2 regions of the Mesorhizobium sp. LMG17149 genome follow, and region 1 is predicted to be linked to the other one. Evidence: riboswitches for the same ligand, from Rfam matches in the RefSeq annotation. Region 1 holds a riboswitch; the other holds the start of a gene.

Region 1 (10,050 bases):
AGAAGCGTTTGCCGGGGACAGCGATCCTCAACATCGGGCGCGGCCAGCACAACAACCACTTCTTCCCGCGCGCGTTGACGATCGTCAAGGATTCCGGTGCGCCAGCCCTGAAGCCCGCCCGCGTCAGGGCCGGCGCGATCGAACCGCCGCCAGCCGCCGCTCGTCGCAAGAAATGAGCTGATTTCCGGGCGAGGGAAGCAAAGCTTTATTTTGCCGCGATCGCGAGGGAAGCTCCTCGGGAGAAACAATCCTGGCGACGGCCATGCTTGATGCCCTGCGCCTGCTTGCCTGTCTTGCCTGCGCCCAGGCTGCTCCCGCCGCCTCGCCGCGGGATGCGCTCGCCGTCGACGTCGAGCTGGTGCTGGCGGTCGACATCTCGCTGTCGATGGACGAGAAGGAGTTCGCCCTGCAGCGGGCCGGTTATGTCGAGGCGCTGCGGCATCCCGACTTCATCAAGGCTGTCCGCGCCGGCGCCACGGGCCGCATAGCGCTGACCTATTTCGAATGGGCCGGCACGGTCCGCGACGACGCGGTCATCGGCTGGCAGATCATCGATAGTGCCGAGAGCGCGAACAGCTTTGCCGACAAGGTCGCGGCTCGTCCGTTCCGCAGCTTTCGCGGCACTTCGATTTCCGGCGCGCTGGCCTTCGGCACCGAGCTTTTCGACCGCACGTCTTTCCAGGGCGAACGCAGCGTCATCGACATTTCGGGCGACGGACCGAACAATATCGGGCCGCCGGTCACCGCGACGCGTGATGCGGCGACTGCCAAAGGCATCGTCGTCAACGGCCTGCCGATCCTGATCAGCCCGTCGCCCACCTTCAGCCATCTCGACCAGTATTATGCGCAGTGCGTGATCGGCGGACCCGGTTCCTTCGTGCTGCCTATCTATGCCGCCGCCGAGTTTTCGACAGCCATCCGGCGCAAGCTGCTCCTGGAAGTGAGCGGCATTCAGGACGAGGTGACAAGCATCCCCGTCGACGCGGCGACGCCGATAGACTGCCTGCAAGGCGAACGGGACAGGCGGTTTCTATCGGATCCGTATTTTCCCGAACTTGACCGTTGAGCTCTCGACAGAGGGGTTAACGCGATCCGGAGGGAAAACCGTTCCACAATTTCCCGGAATCCCTCTCGGTTAAGCGGGCCGGGCACCAAATTGATTGCGAAACTCGTTGGAGAGATCGCGGCGCCAGCGCCGGCCATGGACATAGCCTTGCATCAATTCCGGCAGCGAATAGCCAAGCGTTTTGGATGAACGGTTGGCCATGTAGCCCTGAAATGCCTCCGGTATCCTGCCTCGCAGGATGTCGGCGATGAGCTGCCGCGAGATCATGTAAGGCGGAATGTGCGGGTAGGCATGGGCAATATGCGGATGTTTGCCCATCAGGTTCGCATAGGCCTCGACATAGCCGTCACGGCGGCCGGAAATCGAGTTTTCCGAATTGTATTTCGTCCAGTCCAGATCCCTGGACAACTGCGCACCGAAGCGCCGGGCAAGGCGCAGCAGCAATTCGCGATCCTGCATGCGGGTGATGTCGCTGTCGTAGCCGCCGATGGCCAGCAAGGCTTCGCGGCGAGCCGTGATCGCGGAGCCGGCAATGAAGATGGTCTGCCCAACCAGCGTCCGCTCCAGCATTGCGGGGCTCACGAACGCCTCGGGGTTGACGCAGTTTGTGATGCGATTGCCTTTCAGGGACACGAACGAACTGATCAGCACTTGCAGTGCAGGATTTTCCTCGAACCAGGTCAGGGTTCGTTCAAGCCGGTGCGGCATGTAGATGTCGTCGGAATCGAGGAACGTCACCAACGGTGCCCGCGCGCGCTCGATGCCGGCATTCCTGGCTGCGTTGGCGCCTCGCCATTTCGCCCCGACATAGATCAGCCGCGGGTCCTGGATGCGGGCCAGCGCCGATTCGGTCCCATCGGTCGAACCATCGTCGACGACAATGTGCTCAAGCCTCGACATGCTCTGGGAGAGTACGCTTTCCACGGCGCGCAACACCGTTTCGCGTCGGTTGTGGGTCGGCGTAATGACCGTGATGAGAGGTGTCGGTTCGATGGTTTTGCCCATTTTGACCATAGTGCTTCAGCTATGTCCCACGTAGAGGGGCACGTTTTCAACCTCGTCCCGAACCAGCCCAAGGGCCATGGCCGCTTGTGCACAAAAAACCAGCGCGCAAAAGGCCAATCCGACGATCAGTGCAAACGGGATCTGCCATGCCGGCATTCCGAGCCGAGTTGCATGCGTCAGAATACGCCCACCCACTTTCCAGGATGTCGAAAACCAACGTCTTGTCGCCTTCAGCACTCGCGCGGCTTGGGATGGCGATGCCAGTGCCACATATTTCCGGTCCGCATCGCGCCCGGTGACCAGGGCACGCCAAAAGAAAAAGCGCCAACCGCGCGGGGGATAATGGCTGGCCCGGGCATCGACTCTGACAAAATCATGCCCGCTTGCTCGTAACTGGCTGGTGAGCAACGTGCAAGAAACCTTGAATCCATTGCTGGCCGGAAAGGGATGGCCGGCTAACCAGCTTCTGCGGAAGGCGCAATTGTTAGCGTTCATCGCGCGCTTGGAGGCAAAGCGTCGATCACCATCACGCAGCGGGAAGAACCACAGAAGCGCAAAGGTCCGCGACGCGAAATCGTCACAGCCGAGATAGGTGTAACCGTTCACGGCGATCGTCTTCGGATCCTGGAGCGGTTTGAGAAGTGCCGACAGCCAGCCGTCTTCGATCACTGTATCGGAATCGCAGAAAATGACGATGTCGCCCTTGGCCAACGCGGCGCCTGCGTTCTTGACCTCATAGTACCGGCCGCCTGTGCAGGCGCTGAAGATCGTGTTTGCTACCATGCCAAGTTGCGGAACAATTTCGGTGAGACGATGCCGCAGAAGCGGTGTGTCGGTATCTGGTCCGCTGTGAACGACGATGACCTCCGGTTTTATGTATTGACCGGTTGTCGTCACGGCTTCTATTTCCCGTGCCAAAGCACTGAACGAAACGCCGATCTCATCTTCATTGATGGACTTGGCGTTTTCCATTTCGACAACGATCGAATAGGTCAGGTTCCCCGCTCCGTGCTTCGCTCGGCATCGCGTCCGGCATGACGCTACGAAAAACATGCTCCCGTGTCATCATCTGGTTGCAGAGTTCAATCCGTCCGCAACCACGAATTCGCAACCTTGCGTCTCAACGGCAACACCCTGAGGGCCGGAGACTGGAAACCGCCTCAGGATCACGCAGGCCGATTCGTCACGATCGCCTCATCTCATTCTTATTACTTTTGGGGTAATCGAATTCTGTCACGACCCTTGGCAATCTGTGCCTGCGGAGCCGGCAATCGGCTTCGATTGAAAGGGAGTGCACTTATGACCGCTTACGCCGTCGCCCATATGCGCCAAGCCACGATGGGCCCGCAGATCGTCGAATACCTGCACAAGATCGATGCCACGCTGGAACCTTTCGGCGGCCGTTTTCTGGTCCATGGCGGCGATGTCGAGGTGATCGAGAACAACTGGCCGGGTCATCTGATTATCATCGAATTTCCCGACAGGCAGCATGTGCATGGCTGGTACAATTCGCCCGCCTATCAAGCGATTCTGGCGCTGCGCACGGACAATTCGGAGGCCGACGTGGTGTTTGCTGACGGCGTCGAACATCCGCACAAGGCCACGGACATCCTCGAATAGCTTGCGGCTACTGCCGTTTCAGCAAGAACACTGCCTGCTGGCCGAAGAAGTTCCAGAACCACCACGGCATCGACAGGCCGATCTTCTGGCCGTTGGCGTCGAGAGCGGTTGCCTTCTCGACGGTCGCGCCGAGCTCGTCGCACAGATTGACGAAGTCGCGGATGGTGCAAAAGTGGATGTTGGGCGTGTCGTACCAGGAATAGGGCAGGTCCTTGGTCACTGGCATGCGGCCGTTGACGAACAGTGACAGACGCACACGCCAATGGCCGAAATTGGGGAAGGAGACGATGGCGCGATTGCCGATCCTGAGCAGTTCGTCGAGCACCAGCTTCGGGTTGCGGGTGGCCTGCAGCGTCTGCGAGAGGACGACGAAGTCAAAGCCCTTGTCGGGATAGAATTCGAGATCCTTGTCGGCATCGCCCTGGATGACCGAGAGGCCGCGCGCCACGCACTCGTTGACGCCGCGCTGCGACAGCTCGAGCCCACGGCCGTCGACCTGCTTGCTGTCCTGCAGCAATTCGAGCAGCGAGCCGTCGCCCGAGCCGACATCGAGCACGCGCGACTGTGGTGGGATGAGGTTGGCGACGACTTCAAGGTCGACGCGCTGGTCGCGGTTGACGCTCATAGGCCCAGCCCTCTCGCCCTGGCGGCCGAGCCGATGAAGCCGTTGATGGCGGCAAACAGTTCCGGCTCGTCGAGCAGGAAGGCGTCGTGGCCGCGGTCGGTCTCGATCTCGACGAAGGATACCGATGCTCCGGCGGCGTTGAGCGCATGCACGATCGAGCGGCTCTCCTCGGTCGGAAAAAGCCAGTCCGAGGTGAACGACACCAGGCAGAAGCGGGTTTTCGTGCCGGCGAAAGCATCGGCCAGCCGGCCGCCATGGTCGGCGGCAAGGTCGAAATAGTCCATCGACCGCGTCATGTAGAGGTAGGAATTGGCGTCGAAGCGATCGACGAAGGTCATGCCCTGGTGGCGCAGATAGCTTTCGATCTGGAAGTCGGCGTCAAAGCCGAAGGTCAGCGCTTCGCGATCCTGCAGATTGCGGCCGAACTTGCGGTGCAGGGCGGCTTCCGACAGGTAAGTGATGTGGGCGGCCATGCGCGCTACCGCCAGGCCCTTTTCCGGGCGTTTGCCGTGCTCGAAATATTTGCCGCCATGCCAGTCCGGATCGGCCATGACAGCCTGGCGGCCAACCTCATGAAAGGCGATGTTCTGTGAGGAATGGCGCGCGCCGGTGGCGATCGGCAGCGCCGAGAAGACGCGCTCCGGATAGCTCGACGCCCATTCCAGCACCTGCATGCCGCCCATCGAGCCACCGAGCACGCAGAACAATTTTTCGATGCCGAAATGGTCGATCAGCATCTGCTGCGCCCGCACCATGTCGCGAATGGTGATAATGGGCAGGTCAAGCCCATAGGGCTTGCCGGTGGCGGGGTTGGTCGAGGCCGGACCGGTGGACCCAAGGCAACCGCCGATGACGTTGGAGCAGATGACGAAGAAGCGATTGGTGTCGATGATCTTGCCGGGGCCGATCAGCACTTCCCACCAGCCAGGCTTGCCGGTCACCGGATTGGTGCTGGCGACGTGCTGGTCTCCGGTCAGTGCATGGCAGACGAGGATGGCGTTGGAGCGGGCATCGTTCAGCGTGCCGTAGGTCTGGTAGGCGATCTGGAACGGTGACAGCAGCGTGCCGGCGTCCAGCTTGAGCGGCTTGTCGGATCCAAAACGCAAAACCGGGCTCGACGGCTGGTCGACCTCGTTGTTGGTTTTACGGGCACGCAGAACGGCCATGACATCCATCTCACACTTTGAGCCCACGCATCGCGCTTGTCGAAAGTCGATGCCGATACGGGTGTCCGGCCGGGGCGGACAACAAAAAACCGGCATTGCGGTCGCAAAGCCGGTTACAGGATGCAAACGGCCCTTTAGCAAGTTGTTTAACGTGGCTGCAAGCCGACCGGCCAAATCACCACGGAAGTCGCACCCCTTCTAGGGCTGTGGCGCGCCGTCGTCAACGGCCAGCCCTGGGCGATGGCTGTCGCCTCTCGACATTGCAGGCCACGGCTTGTATTTCCGCTGCGGCTTCCCTCAGGAAGCGTTCTCGACGGATTTTGCGACATGAGCCAGACACCGGACCAGGCACGTCCAACCCCGCGTGCGGGCATCATGGACATCGACGCCTATGTGCCAGGCAAGAGCACGGCGCCCGCCGGCGTCGCCAAGGTCCACAAGCTGTCATCAAACGAGAATCCGCTAGGGCCCTCGCCGAAAGCGATCGAAGCCGCGCGCGAGATTGCCGGCAAGCTCGACATCTATCCCGACGGCACCGCCAGGCGGCTGCGCGAAGCGATCGCCGAGGTGCACGGCCTCAACCCGCAGAACATCATCTGTTCCAACGGTTCCGACGAGATTCTCGGCCTGCTGGCGCAGACCTATCTGGCGCCCGGCGACGAGGCCGTCATCACCGAACACGCCTTCATGGTCTACAAGATCTACATCCAGTCGGCGGGTGCCGTTCCGGTGACGATCAAGGAAAGAGACGAGCGCGCCGACATCGACGCCATCCTGGCCGCGGTCACGCCGCGCACCAGAATAGTGTTCCTCGCCAATCCCAACAACCCGACCGGCACCTATGTACCGTTCCAGGAGGTACGCCGGCTGCATGCCACGCTGCCGAAGAACGTGCTTCTGGTGCTCGACGCGGCCTATGCCGAATATGTCCGCCGCAACGACTACGAGGCCGGCATCGAGCTGGTCGGCAGCACCGAGAACGTGGTGATGACCCGTACCTTCTCCAAGATCGGCCTGGGTGGCGCGCGGATCGGCTGGATGTATGCGCCGATGCATATCGTCGACGCCATCAACCGCGTGCGCGGTCCCTTCAACGTCAATGCGACGGCGATCGAGGCCGGTATCGCAGCCATCCGCGACCGCGCCCATGTCGAGCGCAGCGTGGCGCACAACGAGACCTGGCTTGCCTGGTTGAGCGAGGAATTCACAAAGCTCGGGCTGCGGGTAACGCCGAGCGTCGGCAATTTCGTCCTCATTCATTTTCCCGATGACCAGAAGCATTCGGCGGCGGCGGCGGACGACTATCTGACGGCGCGCGGCTATATATTGCGGCGCGTTTCGGGCTATGGCTTTCCCAACGCGTTGCGCATGACCGTCGGCACCGAAGAGGCCAATCGCGGCGTTGTCGCCGCTCTCACGACATTCCTGAAAAGCTAGAGACCATGACATCACCGATGTTTGAAAAGATCGCGCTGGTCGGCATCGGCCTGATCGGCTCGTCGCTGGCCCGCGTCATCCGCCGCGAGGGGCTGGCCCCTCACGTGGCCATATCAACACGCAGTGCGGCGACGCTGGCGCGAGCCGAGGAGCTTGGGCTGGGCGATAGCTATACCACCGATGCGAGAGAAGCTGTCCGCGATGCCGACCTGGTCATCATTTCGGTGCCGGTAGGCTCATCCGGCGCGGTGGCCGAGGAAATCGCGCCGGCGCTGAAGCCGGGTGTGATCCTCACCGATGTCGGCTCGACCAAGGCGTCTGTCATCGCGCAGATGCAGCCTTATGTGCCTGAAGGTGTCCATTTCATTCCCGGCCATCCGCTGGCGGGCACGGAAAAATCCGGCCCCGACGCCGGTTTCGCCGACCTGTTCGACAATCGCTGGTGCATCTTCACGCCGCTGCCCGACACCGACCCGGACGCGCTGGAGAGGCTGTCGGAGTTCTGGCGCCGGTGCGGCGCCAACATCGACACGATGGACCCGCAGCATCACGACATGACGCTGGCCATCGTCTCGCATTTGCCGCACATCATCGCCTACAACATCGTCGGCACCGCCGATGATCTGCAGTCGGTGACCAAGTCCGAAGTGATCAAATATTCGGCTTCCGGCTTCCGCGACTTCACCCGCCTTGCCGCCTCCGACCCGACCATGTGGCGGGATGTCTGCCTGCACAACAAGGACGCCATTCTCGAAATGCTGGCGCGGTTCTCGGAAGACCTGGCGTCGCTGCAACGCGCGATCCGCTGGGGCGACGGCGAAAAGCTTTTCGACCTGTTCACCCGCACCCGCGCGGTGCGCCGCTCGATCATCGAGGCCGGCCAGGACATCGACGTGCCCGATTTCGGCCGCCAGGCCGTCGAGCATCCCGCGAAGGGCTAAGTCTGTTTCAGGCTGGCCAGGTCTGCGCAACCATGGCCAGCGTCTCGGCCCTTTCCGGCGCGCCCAGCCTGCCGCCGAAGCGCAGGCATTTGAGCGCGGCGGCCGCACTGGCAAAGCGCAAAGCCTGCTCGACCGGCATGGCTTCCGCCAACCCGACGGCGAAGGCGCCGTGGAAGACATCGCCGGCGGCGAGCGTGTCAACCGCCTTGATCCTTGGCGCCGCGACATGGCGCACACAGCCTGCGCGACGGTCGTGCCACCAACAGCCCGCCGCGCCGCCGGTTACCGCGACAAAGGCGTCGGTGCGGCTGGCGAGATCGGCGCAAGCCGTTTCCGGATCGAGCGCCTGGCCGCAGACGATGCGCGCCGCCGTTTCCGAAGCGACGATGTGCGTGGCGAGCGGCAACAGCTGTTCCAGGACCGGCAACGGTGCGGTGTCGGCATCGAGGATCGCCGGACGCCCAACGGCGCGTGCCGCCTTGAGTGCCAACGCTGCCGCGCCCGGCCAGCGGACATCGACCAGCACGGCGTCGAATGCCGTGAGGTCGGCGACCGGCAAGACTTCGGGATCGGCCTGGGCCAGCCTGTCATAGAACGGCACGATGATGCGCTCGCCATGCGCGTCGACCAGGATCGAGGCCAGCGCCGAGCGGGCGCCTCTGACGCGGCGCACAAAGGTGCAATCGACGCCTTCGGCCTCGATGCCGGCGATGAGCTGGTCGGCGACGGCATCGTCACCCGCACTCGCCCACAGCGATACCTCCGCGCCCAGGCGATGCGCGGCGCAGGCAGCACTGGTGGCCATGCCCGAGGCGATCTGGACGCCGTCGGAGGCAATGAACTTGCCTTGATGCACAGGCAGTGTCTCGACGCGCAGGATGGTGTCCAGCGTCAATGCGCCAACGCTCAGCAGCTTCACGGGTCCCGCCATGGTTGAGCTATTCGACCGGCTTGATCTTGCCCAGCGGAATGAAGCCGAGCGAGGCCTTGCCCCTGACCACCTTCAGCGGCATCGACGGTTCGTTGCCAAGCACTGCCAGGGCAGAAAAACCCTGCTCGATCTGGCTTTTCTGCTCGGGTATGGCGGCGCCAAGGATGGCCGCCACCGCCTTCGGGTCCTTCAGCCTGATCATCAGATCGGCGTTGACCAGACCCTCGGCATCAACCGAGAGCGGTCCCGAAACGGTGATGCGCGCCGTGCCCGACGACAGGTCAAGGTTGCGGATCTCGATCGCCTGGCCACGAAGGCTCTTCACCTGCGTGCCGATCAACGCGACACCGTTCTTCAGCGTGACGTCTCCGTTGGCATCGAGCGCCGGAAGCACGCGCCCGCCAATCGCGTCGGGGTCGATCTCGAGATCGCCGAAACTGCCGAGATAGTCGATATCGTCACCGTTGGGCTGCAGCTGACCCGATGCCTTGCCGGCGCTAAACAGTTGCACCGGATCGGTGTCGTCGGCCGGATCGGTCTGGCCGGACAGGCCCTCCGCCTCCAGCGAGATCCGCTGCGGCAGCGGCCACCACAATTTGAAACTGGCCTGCAGATTGTCCCAGTCGATCCACAGCGGCACCATGTCCGGAACGGAGGTCCTGAGCGGGCCGCGCAGATTGGCAACCGGCGACAGAGGCTGGATGATCTGGGCGGCCGCGTTGAAACTGCCGGCTGAAGCCGCAATGTTCCTGGCATCGTCCTCATAGGCGAGGTTGTCGCAGGAGACGGTAAAGCTCAAGGGATAGCCGCTGACCTGGAGATTGGCACAGCCGGCCTCGACGCCATTCTTGTTGAGCGTGGCAACCGCCTTGTCGGCCTCGCTCCTGACGCGGTCGGCCAGATAAAACCAGCCGCCGCTGTAAAGGGCGAACAGCACGACGATGAACGCTGCAAGCCAGAACAGGCGGCGACGGTTACTTGGCTGGCGTTCGTCACTTGACGTCATGCTTTGGCTCTCGTTAACGCATGGGTGTTGCGGACGGGTGGTCGATTCCGCCAGGCAGACAGACGAATAGTTAGACGGGACGGGCGGAAAAAACACCGGTCCGGGTGCGGTGTTGGCATCTTTTGCAATCAGGCGCGGCGATATGGGCGATTTTTGGGTGTTTGGCTATGGCTCGCTGATCTGGCGGCCGGGATTCGCGCATGTCGAAACACAGCGTGCCCGCCTGCATGGCTACCGGCGCTCGCTCTGCGTC
Region 2 (10,050 bases), on a different contig from region 1:
ATCAGGCAGGCCTTCTCGACGCCGATGACGCGCGACTCGAACAGCCGCGGATTGAGGTCGTCCGGGATGCGCGCGATGATGAAGTCATGGCGCGTGGCGATCAGCTCGCGTGCCAGCACATTGGAGGTCTCGACCTGCATGGTGATCTCGATGCGCGGATAGATGCGGCGGATTTCACGAATTGCCGGCACCGCCAGCTCGATTGCCGGCGCGGTCACGGCACCCAGGAAAACCGAACCGCCCTTGCCCGCCTTGAGCTCGGAAATCTCGCGGTCGACCTCGCGCATCTCCAGCAGGATCGAGCGCGCCCGCCTGGCCAAAGCCTTGCCGTATGGCGTCAAGGTGATACCGCGCGGCAGCCTCTCGCACAGCTTGACCTCCAGCACCGCCTCCATCTCCGCGATCATGCGCGAGGCCGCCGGCTGCGAAATGTTCAGAACCTGGGCTGCCGCGCTGACCCGGCCATGGTCGTCGAGCGCGACGATCATGCGCATGTGACGCAGACTGAGACCGCTGCGCAGCAGGGTTTCGCCATCGCCCGGTGCTTCTCTGTAACCATTTGAAGCTGTTGCCGGATTCCCGGGCCGCGCCATCGCTTTTCCCTGCCTTCTGCTCGTGTAAGGCCGACCTTGGAGTCAGCCCGTCACGTCCCAATACATATACCAACCATGATATAGCAACCATCAAAGATCGCATTTGACAGTTATGGCAAAGACCCACACCCTCCGCGCGTTCCAAGACGTGACGGTCGCTGACGAGAAAAATCGTATCGATTGAATCAGCGTCTCGGGGCCATGGGAGGATACCGGAGATCGATATGACGGCAGCAGTGCCTTGGCGCTTCTGCACGATTGCGCGGCCCGCGACCCCCGGGGTGCCGCGTCCATCAAACAGGGAGAGTTGAAGTGAAAATCATCAAGACACTGGCCGCCGTCGCGGCCCTTGGCATCGCTGCCATGACCTACTCGGCGCACGCAGCCGACAAGGGTCTCGTCGGCGTGCTGATGCCGACCAAGACCTCGCAGCGCTGGATCAATGACGGCGATGCCGTCAAGTCCCAGCTCGAGGCTCTCGGCTACACCGTCGACCTGCAATACGCGCAGGACGACATCCCCAACCAGCTCAGCCAGCTGGAAAACGAGATCACCAAAGGCCCGAAGGCGCTGATCATCGCTTCGATCGACGGCACCACCCTGTCGGATGCTCTGCAGAAGGCCGCTGACGCGGGCGTCGTCGTCGTCGCCTATGACCGCCTGATCAAGAAGACCGCCAATGTCGACTACTACACCACCTTCGACAATTTCGGCGTCGGCGTGATCCAGGCGAATTCGCTGGTCAAGGGCCTCAAGGAGCGTTTCCCGAACACCAAGCCGTGGAACGTCGAACTGTTCGGCGGCTCGCCCGACGACAACAACGCCTTCTTCTTCTACAATGGCGCCATCTCCGTCCTGCAGCCGCTGATCGACGACGGCTCAATCAAGATCAAGTCCGGCCAGACCGGCATGGACAAGGTCGGCACGCTGCGTTGGCTCGCCGCCACCGCCCAGGCGCGCATGGACAACCTGCTGTCGGCCAACTATTCGGACGGCAGCCGCGTCGATGGCGTTCTTTCGCCCTATGACGGCCTGTCGCGCGGCATCACCGCCTCGCTGCGCGCCGTCGGCTACGGCACCGAGGCTCAGCCGTGGCCGATCGTGACCGGCCAGGACGCCGAGACCGCTTCGGTCAAGCTGATCATCACGGGCGAGCAGTATTCGACCGTGTTCAAGGACACCCGTGAACTGGCCAAGGCCACCGTCGAGCTCGTCGACAAGGTGCTCTCGGGCGGCAAGCCGGACGGCCTCGATGAAAAGACCTACAACAACGACGTCAAGGTCGTCCCCTCGATCCTGCTGACGCCGCATGAGGTCGACAAGTCGAACTACCAGGCACTGGTCGTCGACTCCGGCTACATCAAGGCCGACGAACTGAAGTAACCCCCGGTTACAAAGTCAGGGGGTCCTGCGCAACGCAGGGCCCCTTTTCGTTCACCAGCGAGCCCGGTATTGTCGCCGACCTCGCCGGCAATGTTTGCCGAGCTCTCAAGGAGCGGTTGTCCCATGGCCTCGACGATTTTGGAGATGCGCGACATCACCAAGACGTTCCCCGGCGTGAAGGCGCTGTCGAACGTCAATCTCAGCGTCGAGGAAGGCGAGATCCATGCCGTGGTCGGCGAAAACGGCGCCGGCAAGTCGACGCTGATGAAGGTGCTGTCGGGCGTCTATCCCTCAGGAACCTATGACGGCCAGATCATCTTTAACGGCGGGGAATGCCAGTTCAAAGGCATCCATGACAGCGAGCGCAAGGGCATCGTCATCATCCACCAGGAACTTGCGCTGGTACCGATGCTGTCGATCGCCGAAAACATCTTCCTCGGCAACGAGCACGCCAGATACGGCATCATCGACTGGAATTCCAACGAGGCGCGCACCAGCGCCCTGTTGAAGAAGGTGGGCCTCAAGGAGGACCCCAAGACGCTGATCACCAATATCGGCGTCGGCAAGCAGCAGCTGGTCGAAATCGCCAAGGCGCTGAGCAAGGAAGTCAAGCTCCTGATCCTGGACGAGCCGACGGCGTCGCTCAGCGAAAAGGACAGCCAGGCGCTGCTCGACCTTCTGCTCGAATTCAAGCGGCAGGGCATGACCTCGATCCTGATCTCGCACAAGCTCAACGAGGTGAACCGGGTCGCCGACAAGGTCACGGTCATTCGTGACGGGCGCACCATCGAGACGCTGGCCAAGAAGGACATCTCGGAAGATCGCATCATCACTTCGATGGTCGGCCGTTCGCTCGACGACCGCTATCCGCCGCGCGAGCCTGACATCGGCGAGGTCGTGTTCGAAGTGAAGAACTGGTCGGTCTATCACCCGATCCATGCCGAGCGGCAGGTGATCAAGGGCATCGACATCAACGTGCGCAAGGGCGAAGTGGTGGGCATTGCCGGGCTGATGGGCGCTGGCCGCACCGAATTCGCCATGAGCCTGTTCGGCCGCTCCTACGGCCGCCGCATCTCCGGCGAGGTGCTGCTCAAGGGCAAGCCGGTCGACGTATCCTCGGTGAGCAAGGCGGTCCAACACGGTATCGCCTACGTCACAGAGGACCGCAAGACCTACGGTCTCAACCTCATCGACCATATCAAGCACAACATCACGCTGGCCAATCTTGGCGGCGTCTCGCGCCACAGCGTGATCGACGACATGCGCGAGCTCGCCGTTGCCAACGACTATCGCAAGAAGACCAATATCCGCGCTTCCAGCGTCTATCAGATGACCGGCAATCTCTCCGGCGGCAACCAGCAGAAAGTGGTGTTGTCGAAATGGCTGTTCGCCGACCCGGACGTGCTGATCCTCGACGAGCCGACGCGCGGCATCGATGTCGGCGCCAAGTACGAAATCTATACGATCATCGCCCGTCTCGCGGCTGAGGGTAAGGCGATCGTCGTCATCTCGTCGGAAATGCCGGAATTGCTTGGCATCACCGACCGCATCTACGTCATGAACGAAGGGCGCATCGTGGGCGAAATGCCCGCCGCGGAAGCAAGCCAGGAAAAAATAATGCGCGCCATCGTTCGTGGAGAAGGAAAAGCAGCATGAGCACCGAAAGCGCCCCCGCCCCGCAGGGCAACGTCGCCGAAGAGCAGCGCCCACGCATCGCCGTCTCGGCGCTGACGACGAACCTGCGCGAATATGGCCTGATCCTGGCGCTGATCGCCATCATGGTGTTCTTCCAGTTCACCACGAACGGAACGCTGTTCAAGCCGGTGAACCTGAGCAACCTGGTGCAGCAGAACTCGTTCATCATCGTGATGGCGCTGGGCATGCTGCTGGTCATCGTCTCCGGCCATATCGATCTAAGCGTTGGCTCGGTCGCTGGCTTCATCGGCGCGCTGGCGGCGATGATGATGGTCATCTGGCCGCTCGGTCCGTTCAGCAATCCGCTGGTGGTGTCGATCATCTGCCTGATCGTGGGCGGCGCGATCGGCGCCGCGCAAGGCTACTGGATCGCCTATCACCGAATACCGAGCTTCATCGTCACGCTGGCCGGCATGCTGATCTTCCGCGGCATCTGCCAGGCCCTGCTGGGCGGCGGATCCTCGGTGGGGCCGCTACCCGATGGCTTCAAGGCGCTCAGCTCCGGCTTCATCCCGGATGTCATCGGCCCGCTGACGCTGATCCCGCCGACGGTGAACGCGGCCGGCAAGACCATCATGGGCAGCGGCCTGACGCTGCACATGACGACGATCGTGCTGGGCCTGATCGCTGTGCTGGCCTACGCCTATTTCGGGGTGAGGACGCGCCGCAAGCGCGAACGCCATGGCTATGAGGCCGAGCCCTTTGCCCTGTTCGTCGTCAAGACGCTGGTCGGCAGCGCGCTGGCGCTGTTCCTGGTCTACCAGTTCGCCAGCTACAGGGGCCTGCCCGTGGTGCTGCTCGTCATGGGCGTGCTGATCTCGCTGTTCGTCTTCGTCACCAAGCGCATGACCATCGGCCGCCGTATCTATGCCATGGGCGGCAATTCCAAGGCCGCGCAGCTGTCAGGCATCAACACCGAGCGGCTGACGCTGATGGTGTTCATCAATATGGGCGTGCTGTCGGCGCTCGGCGGCCTGATCATCGCGGCGCGACTGGGACAGGCGGTGCCGGCCGCGGGCCTCGGCAGCGAGCTCGACGTCATCGCCGCCGTCTTCATCGGCGGCGCCTCGGCGATGGGCGGCGTCGGTCAGGTCATCGGCGCGGTGGTCGGCGGCTTCATCATGGGCGTGATGAACAACGGCATGTCGATCATGGGCGTCAATGTCGACTGGCAGCAGGTGGTCAAAGGCCTGGTGCTGCTCGGTGCCGTGATCTTCGACGTCTACAACAAGAACAAGGCTTGAACGGGCTTAAGAGCAATTCCAGGAAAATGTGAAACGGTTTTCCGCCTGGAATTGCGCCAAGACAATGAGTTAGAGCGGTTCGCCGTTTCCGTGAAACGGTGAACTGCTCTAGGCGAGGCAAGCAGGAGGCATACGATCGCGGCGCTGCCGGCAACCCGCCGGTAACAGAAGTCCCTGAGGGACCAGGCCCGCGAGCGCAATCCGAACTGAGAATTTAAACCGTGGCATGGACGAGGTCCCGGCCGCGCTGAGTAAGGTCTGCCGTTTTGGCAGTCCTGCCAAGGCAAATGAGAGAGGATTCATCATGCTGATCTCCCAGATCCTCGACGACGCCGAGACCATCCGCGTCGTCGCCCGCAATGGCGGCAAGACCCGGATCATCAATGGCGCCCGCAGCGTCTATTCGCTGGCGATGGAGGCCGCCCGCACCGGCGTCGGCCTCGTCGCGCTGATCGAACGCAAGGGGCTTGGCGAGACGGTCGATCTCGAGGCCGCTTACAAGAAGGGGCGGCTGCTGTCGCCGATCAATCACCCTGATCCGGCGCATCTGCACCTGACCGGCACCGGGCTGACGCATCTCGGCTCCGCCGCGACGCGCGATTCCATGCACAAGAAGCTGAGCGCCGACGGCGAGGAGCAGCTCACCGATTCCATGAAGATGTTCCGCATGGGGCTGGAGGGCGGCAAGCCGGCAAATGGCCAGATCGGCGTGCAGCCGGAATGGTTCTACAAGGGCAACGGCACGATGGCGGTGGCGCCAGGCGCCGCACTCCTGTCACCGGCCTTTGCCAAGGACGCCGGCGAAGAGCCCGAGGTGGCCGGCATCTATGTCATCGGCGACGACGGCGCACCTTTCCGCGTCGGCTTCACGCTGTCGAACGAGTTTTCCGACCACGTGACCGAGCGCGTGAACTATCTGTTCCTCGCCCATTCCAAGCTGCGCAACGCCTCGTTCGGTCCGGAAATCCTGATCGGCGACCTGCCGCCCGATATCCGCGGCACCTCGCGCATCGTGCGTGACAGCGAGGTGCTGTGGGAAAAGCCGTTCCTGTCCGGCGAAGCGAACATGTCGCACACCATCGCCAATCTCGAACATCACCATTTCAAATACGCGGCCTTCCGCCAGCCGGGCGACGTGCATGTGCATATGTTCGGCACGGCGACGCTCTCTTTCGCCGACGGCATCAGGACCGAGGCCGGCGATGTGTTCGAGATCGAGGCCGGGGACTTCGGCCTGCCGCTGCGCAATCCGCTCGAGATCGAACAGCCGGTGAAGGTGGCGGTGAAGGCGCTGTAGAAAGGGTAATCTCCCCCCTTGAGGGGGAGATGTCGCCGAAGGCGACAGAGGGGGTCGTCGCGCGTGGAGTGCCGACGTCTTCTGCGGCACCAAACGACGTTGGCGCTCTACGCGCTGCGACCCCCTCTGGCCTGCCGGCCATCTCCCCCTCAAGGGGGGAGATTGCAGCGCCCAGCCTCAATAAATATCGAAGTCGAAATACTTGGCCTGGATCTTCTTGTAGGTGCCGTCGGCGACGATCGCGTCGATGGCCGCGTTGAGCTTGTCGCGAAGTGCCGTGTCTTCCAGGCGAACGGCAATGCCGGCTTGCGTTTCCGTCCCCTTGACGTCGCCGACCAGCTTGCAGCAGCCGTCGCTCGCCTTCTTCAACCAGTCCATCAGCACGAACTTGTCCGAGATCACAGCGTCAAGACGACCGTTGGTCAGGTCTGTGATCGCCTCTTCCTGGGTGGGATAGAGTTTTGCCTCCGCACCCGCCTTGCCATACTCATTCTGGGCGTAGTCGGCCTGCGTGGTCGAGGCCTGGGCGCCGACCGTCTTGCCGGCCAGTGCCGGTGGTTCGGTCGAGCTGAGATCGCTATCCTTCGGCGCCACCAAAGCGAGCGGTGTCGTGTAATATTTGTTGGTGAAGGCGACCTGCTTCTTGCGCTCCTCGGTGATGCTCATCGAGGCGATGATGGCGTCGAATTTCTTCGCCTGCAAGGCGGGAATGATGCCGTCCCAGTCCTGCGTGACGATCTCGCATTCGACCTTCATCTGCGCGCATAGTGCATTGGCGATGTCGATGTCGAAGCCTTCGACCTTGCCGTCAGCCGTAATGGTGTTGAACGGCGGATAGGCGCCCTCCGTGCCGATCTTGATTTTCTCCTGCGCCTGCGAAAGCGAGCCGGCCGCCACCACCAGCATGGCAGCGCCTGCTGCCGATATGATCCATTTCGAAATCTGCATTTTCTTGGTTCCCCTTGAACGCCGGCATCTTGACGACCAGCAAGGCAGCCAAGCATGGCGAGCCAGCGCAGGCAAGTATTTTGCCTGACGGCGGCGCTCAGCGCGCGGCGCGAAAATGCTTGGACAGCTTCAGGCCCTGCGCCTGATAGTTGGAACCGAGATCGGTGCCATAGAGCGCCTGCGGCCGCTTCAGCATATGCTCGTAGACCAGCCGGCCGACGATCTGGCCGTGGTCGAGGATGAACGGCACTTCGTGGCTGCGCACCTCCAGCACCGCCCGGCTGCCGGTGCCGCCGGACGCCGAGTGGCCGAAGCCTGGATCGAAGAAGCCGGCATAGTGGACGCGGAATTCGCCGACCAGCGGATCGAAAGGCGTCATCTCGGCGGCGTAGAGCGGCGGCACGTGCACCGCTTCCTGGCTGACGAGGATGTAGAACTCGTCGGGGTCGAGCACCAGTTCGCCGGCGCCGCTCTTGTGGATCGGCTCCCAGAAGTCGACGACTTCCTGGGTCGCGCGTTTATCGACATCGACGAGGCCGGTGTGATGCTTGCCGCGGTAGCCGACCAGGCCGTTCTGATCGCCGTTGAGGTCGATCGACAGCGCGATCCCGCCGCCGGAAATGTTCGGCGGCTCGGTGGCGACCAGCATCTCGGTGCGATGCAGGTCGTGCAGCTCGACTTCGGAGAGCAGCGCATTGCCGGTGCGGAAACGGATCTGCGACAGGCGTGAGCCGGTGCGGACCACGATCGGGAAGGTGCGGGGGCTGACTTCCAGAAAGAGCGGGCCATGATAGCCGGCGGCGATCTTGTCGAACTCGTGGCCGCGATCGGTCATGACGCGGGTGAAGATGTCGAGCCGCCCGGTCGAGCTCTTCGGATTGGCCGAGGCCGAAATGTCCGCCGGCAGCGCCAGGCTTTCAAGCAAGGGCACGATGTAGACGCAGCCGGTCTCGAGCACCGCGCCCTCGGCAAGATTGATCTCGTGCAGCTGCAGCCGGTCGAGCTTTTCCGAGACCTTGTGGTTGGGGCCGGGCAGGAAGGAGGCCCGCACCCGCCAGGCCTTGTCGCCGAGCCTGAGATCGAGACTGGCCGGCTGGATCTGGTCGGCGTCGAGCGCACGCGCCGACTTCAGCGCGCCGGACTGGAACAGCGCCGATATGTCCTGATCGGGAAGAATGCCTGTCTGCCGCAAGGCTCCACTCCTAGGTCAGACGTTTTTCTTGTCGCAGGTTCTGGTCGCAAAACCGTGGAACACTTTTGCGGAACCTGCTTGGTACAAACCTCTTAATGAAGCCGGCAATTGACGCAAGCGTGGCGCGGGTCTAAAGGGTCGTTATCCCGTGGTGATTTGGCCGGTCGGCTTGCAGCCACGTTAAACAAGTCGCTAAAGGACCGTCGGGCCGCAAGGCCGTATGGACCGGTTGCGACTTTCGCGGCCGGTTTTTTTGTGTCTGGAAGAAAAGCGATGAGCACCAAGAAGCACAACTGGAAGCCTCAGACGGCACTCGTGCACAGCGGAACGCTGCGTTCCGGTTTCGGCGAAACGTCGGAAGCGATTTACCTGACCCAGGGCTATGTCTACGAAACGGCACAGGCCGCCGAAGCCCGTTTCAAGGGCGAGGAGCCGGGTTTCATCTATTCGCGCTACGCCAACCCCACCGTCGACATGTTCGAGAAGCGCATGTGCGCGCTCGAAGGCGCCGAAGACGCGCGCGCCACCGCGTCGGGCATGGCGGCGGTGACGGCCGCCCTTCTGTGCAGCGCCAAGGCCGGCGACCATATCGTGGCGGCACGTGCGCTGTTCGGCTCCTGCCGCTGGGTGGTCGAGACGCTGGCGCCGAGATACGGCATCGAGGCGACGCTGGTCGACGGCACCGACATCGCCAACTGGGAAAAGGCGGTCAAGCCGAACACCAAGCTGTTCTTCCTGGAAAGCCCGACCAATCCGACGCTGGAAGTGGTCGATATCGCCGCTGTCGCTTCGCTTGCCAATTCGATCGGCGCAAGGCTGATCGTCGACAATGTCTTCGCCACGCCCCTGCAGCAGAAGCCCTTGCAGCTCGGCGCCCATATCGTCGTCTATTCGGCGACCAAGCACATAGACGGCCAGGGGCGCTGTCTCGGCGGCGTCATCCTGTCGGACAAGAAGTGGATCGACGAGAACCTGCACGACTATTTCCGCCATACTGGCCCAAGCCTGTCACCCTTCAACGCCTGGACGCTGCTGAAAGGCCTGGAAACGCTGCCGCTGCGCGTGCGCCAGCAGACGGAAAGCGCGGGCAGGATCGCGGATTTCCTGGCCGAGCGGCCGGAAATCGCCCGCGTCATCTATCCCGGCCGCGCCGACCATCCGCAGGCCGACATCGTCAAGAAGCAGATGTCGGGCGGCTCGACACTGATCTGTCTCGACGTCAAGGGCGGCAAGCACGCGGCCTTCGCCTTGCAGAACGCGCTCGACATCGTCTTGATCTCCAACAATCTCGGTGACGCCAAGAGCCTGATCACCCATCCGGCGACGACGACGCATAAGAATTTGAGCGACGAAGCGCGCGCCGAGCTCGGCATCGGGCCGGGCACGCTCAGGCTGTCGGTTGGGCTGGAGGATGCCGACGATCTGCTCGAGGATATCGCGCAGGCGCTGAAGGCCAGGTAGCGCGCGCGAGCGTCGTCACAGGATTACAGGCCGACCGCCTTGCGCAGCACTTCGTTCATGCGGGTCTGCCAGCCATCGCCAGCGGCCTTGAAGCGGTCGAGAACGTCGGCGTCGAGGCGTAGCTGTACGGCACGTTTGGGCCGGGCAAGCGGCGGCCGGCCAACCTTGCGGCGCGAAACGGCATCGGTTGGCTGCGCATCCGGATCGGCTTCGGCCGCAGCGGTGATCTTGGCATCT

What was found. Region 1 has a riboswitch for S-adenosylmethionine ahead of NP945_RS00410 (homoserine O-acetyltransferase). Riboswitches for the same ligand answer to the same signal wherever they lie in the genome.
Positions count from the first base shown of each region.
Region 2: it holds a riboswitch for S-adenosylmethionine, as region 1 does, so the genes downstream of both, NP945_RS07415 (O-succinylhomoserine sulfhydrylase) here and NP945_RS00410 (homoserine O-acetyltransferase) in region 1, are expected to answer to the same signal.

Region 1 is NZ_JANIFL010000001.1:81,749-91,798, forward strand. It holds gene NP945_RS00380 (ABC transporter ATP-binding protein/permease) at 1-176, shown strand, start outside; gene NP945_RS00385 (DUF1194 domain-containing protein) at 263-1,066, shown strand; gene NP945_RS00390 (glycosyltransferase family 2 protein) at 1,136-2,071, opposite strand; gene NP945_RS00395 (glycosyltransferase) at 2,087-3,043, opposite strand; gene NP945_RS00400 (DUF1330 domain-containing protein) at 3,371-3,691, shown strand; gene metW (methionine biosynthesis protein MetW) at 3,699-4,316, opposite strand; gene NP945_RS00410 (homoserine O-acetyltransferase) at 4,313-5,482, opposite strand; SAM riboswitch at 5,597-5,674, opposite strand; gene hisC (histidinol-phosphate transaminase) at 5,810-6,919, shown strand; gene NP945_RS00420 (prephenate/arogenate dehydrogenase family protein) at 6,925-7,860, shown strand; gene NP945_RS00425 (sugar kinase) at 7,868-8,791, opposite strand; gene NP945_RS00430 (DUF2125 domain-containing protein) at 8,799-9,797, opposite strand; gene NP945_RS00435 (gamma-glutamylcyclotransferase) at 9,940-10,050, shown strand, end outside.
Region 2 is NZ_JANIFL010000003.1:246,190-256,239, reverse strand. It holds gene NP945_RS07450 (LysR family transcriptional regulator) at 1-593, opposite strand, end outside; gene chvE (multiple monosaccharide ABC transporter substrate-binding protein) at 906-1,976, shown strand; gene mmsA (multiple monosaccharide ABC transporter ATP-binding protein) at 2,100-3,632, shown strand; gene mmsB (multiple monosaccharide ABC transporter permease) at 3,629-4,915, shown strand; gene araD1 (AraD1 family protein) at 5,220-6,212, shown strand; gene NP945_RS07425 (ABC transporter substrate-binding protein) at 6,390-7,160, opposite strand; gene NP945_RS07420 (2'-deoxycytidine 5'-triphosphate deaminase) at 7,258-8,352, opposite strand; SAM riboswitch at 8,491-8,568, shown strand; gene NP945_RS07415 (O-succinylhomoserine sulfhydrylase) at 8,626-9,813, shown strand; gene NP945_RS07410 (BrnA antitoxin family protein) at 9,837-10,050, opposite strand, start outside.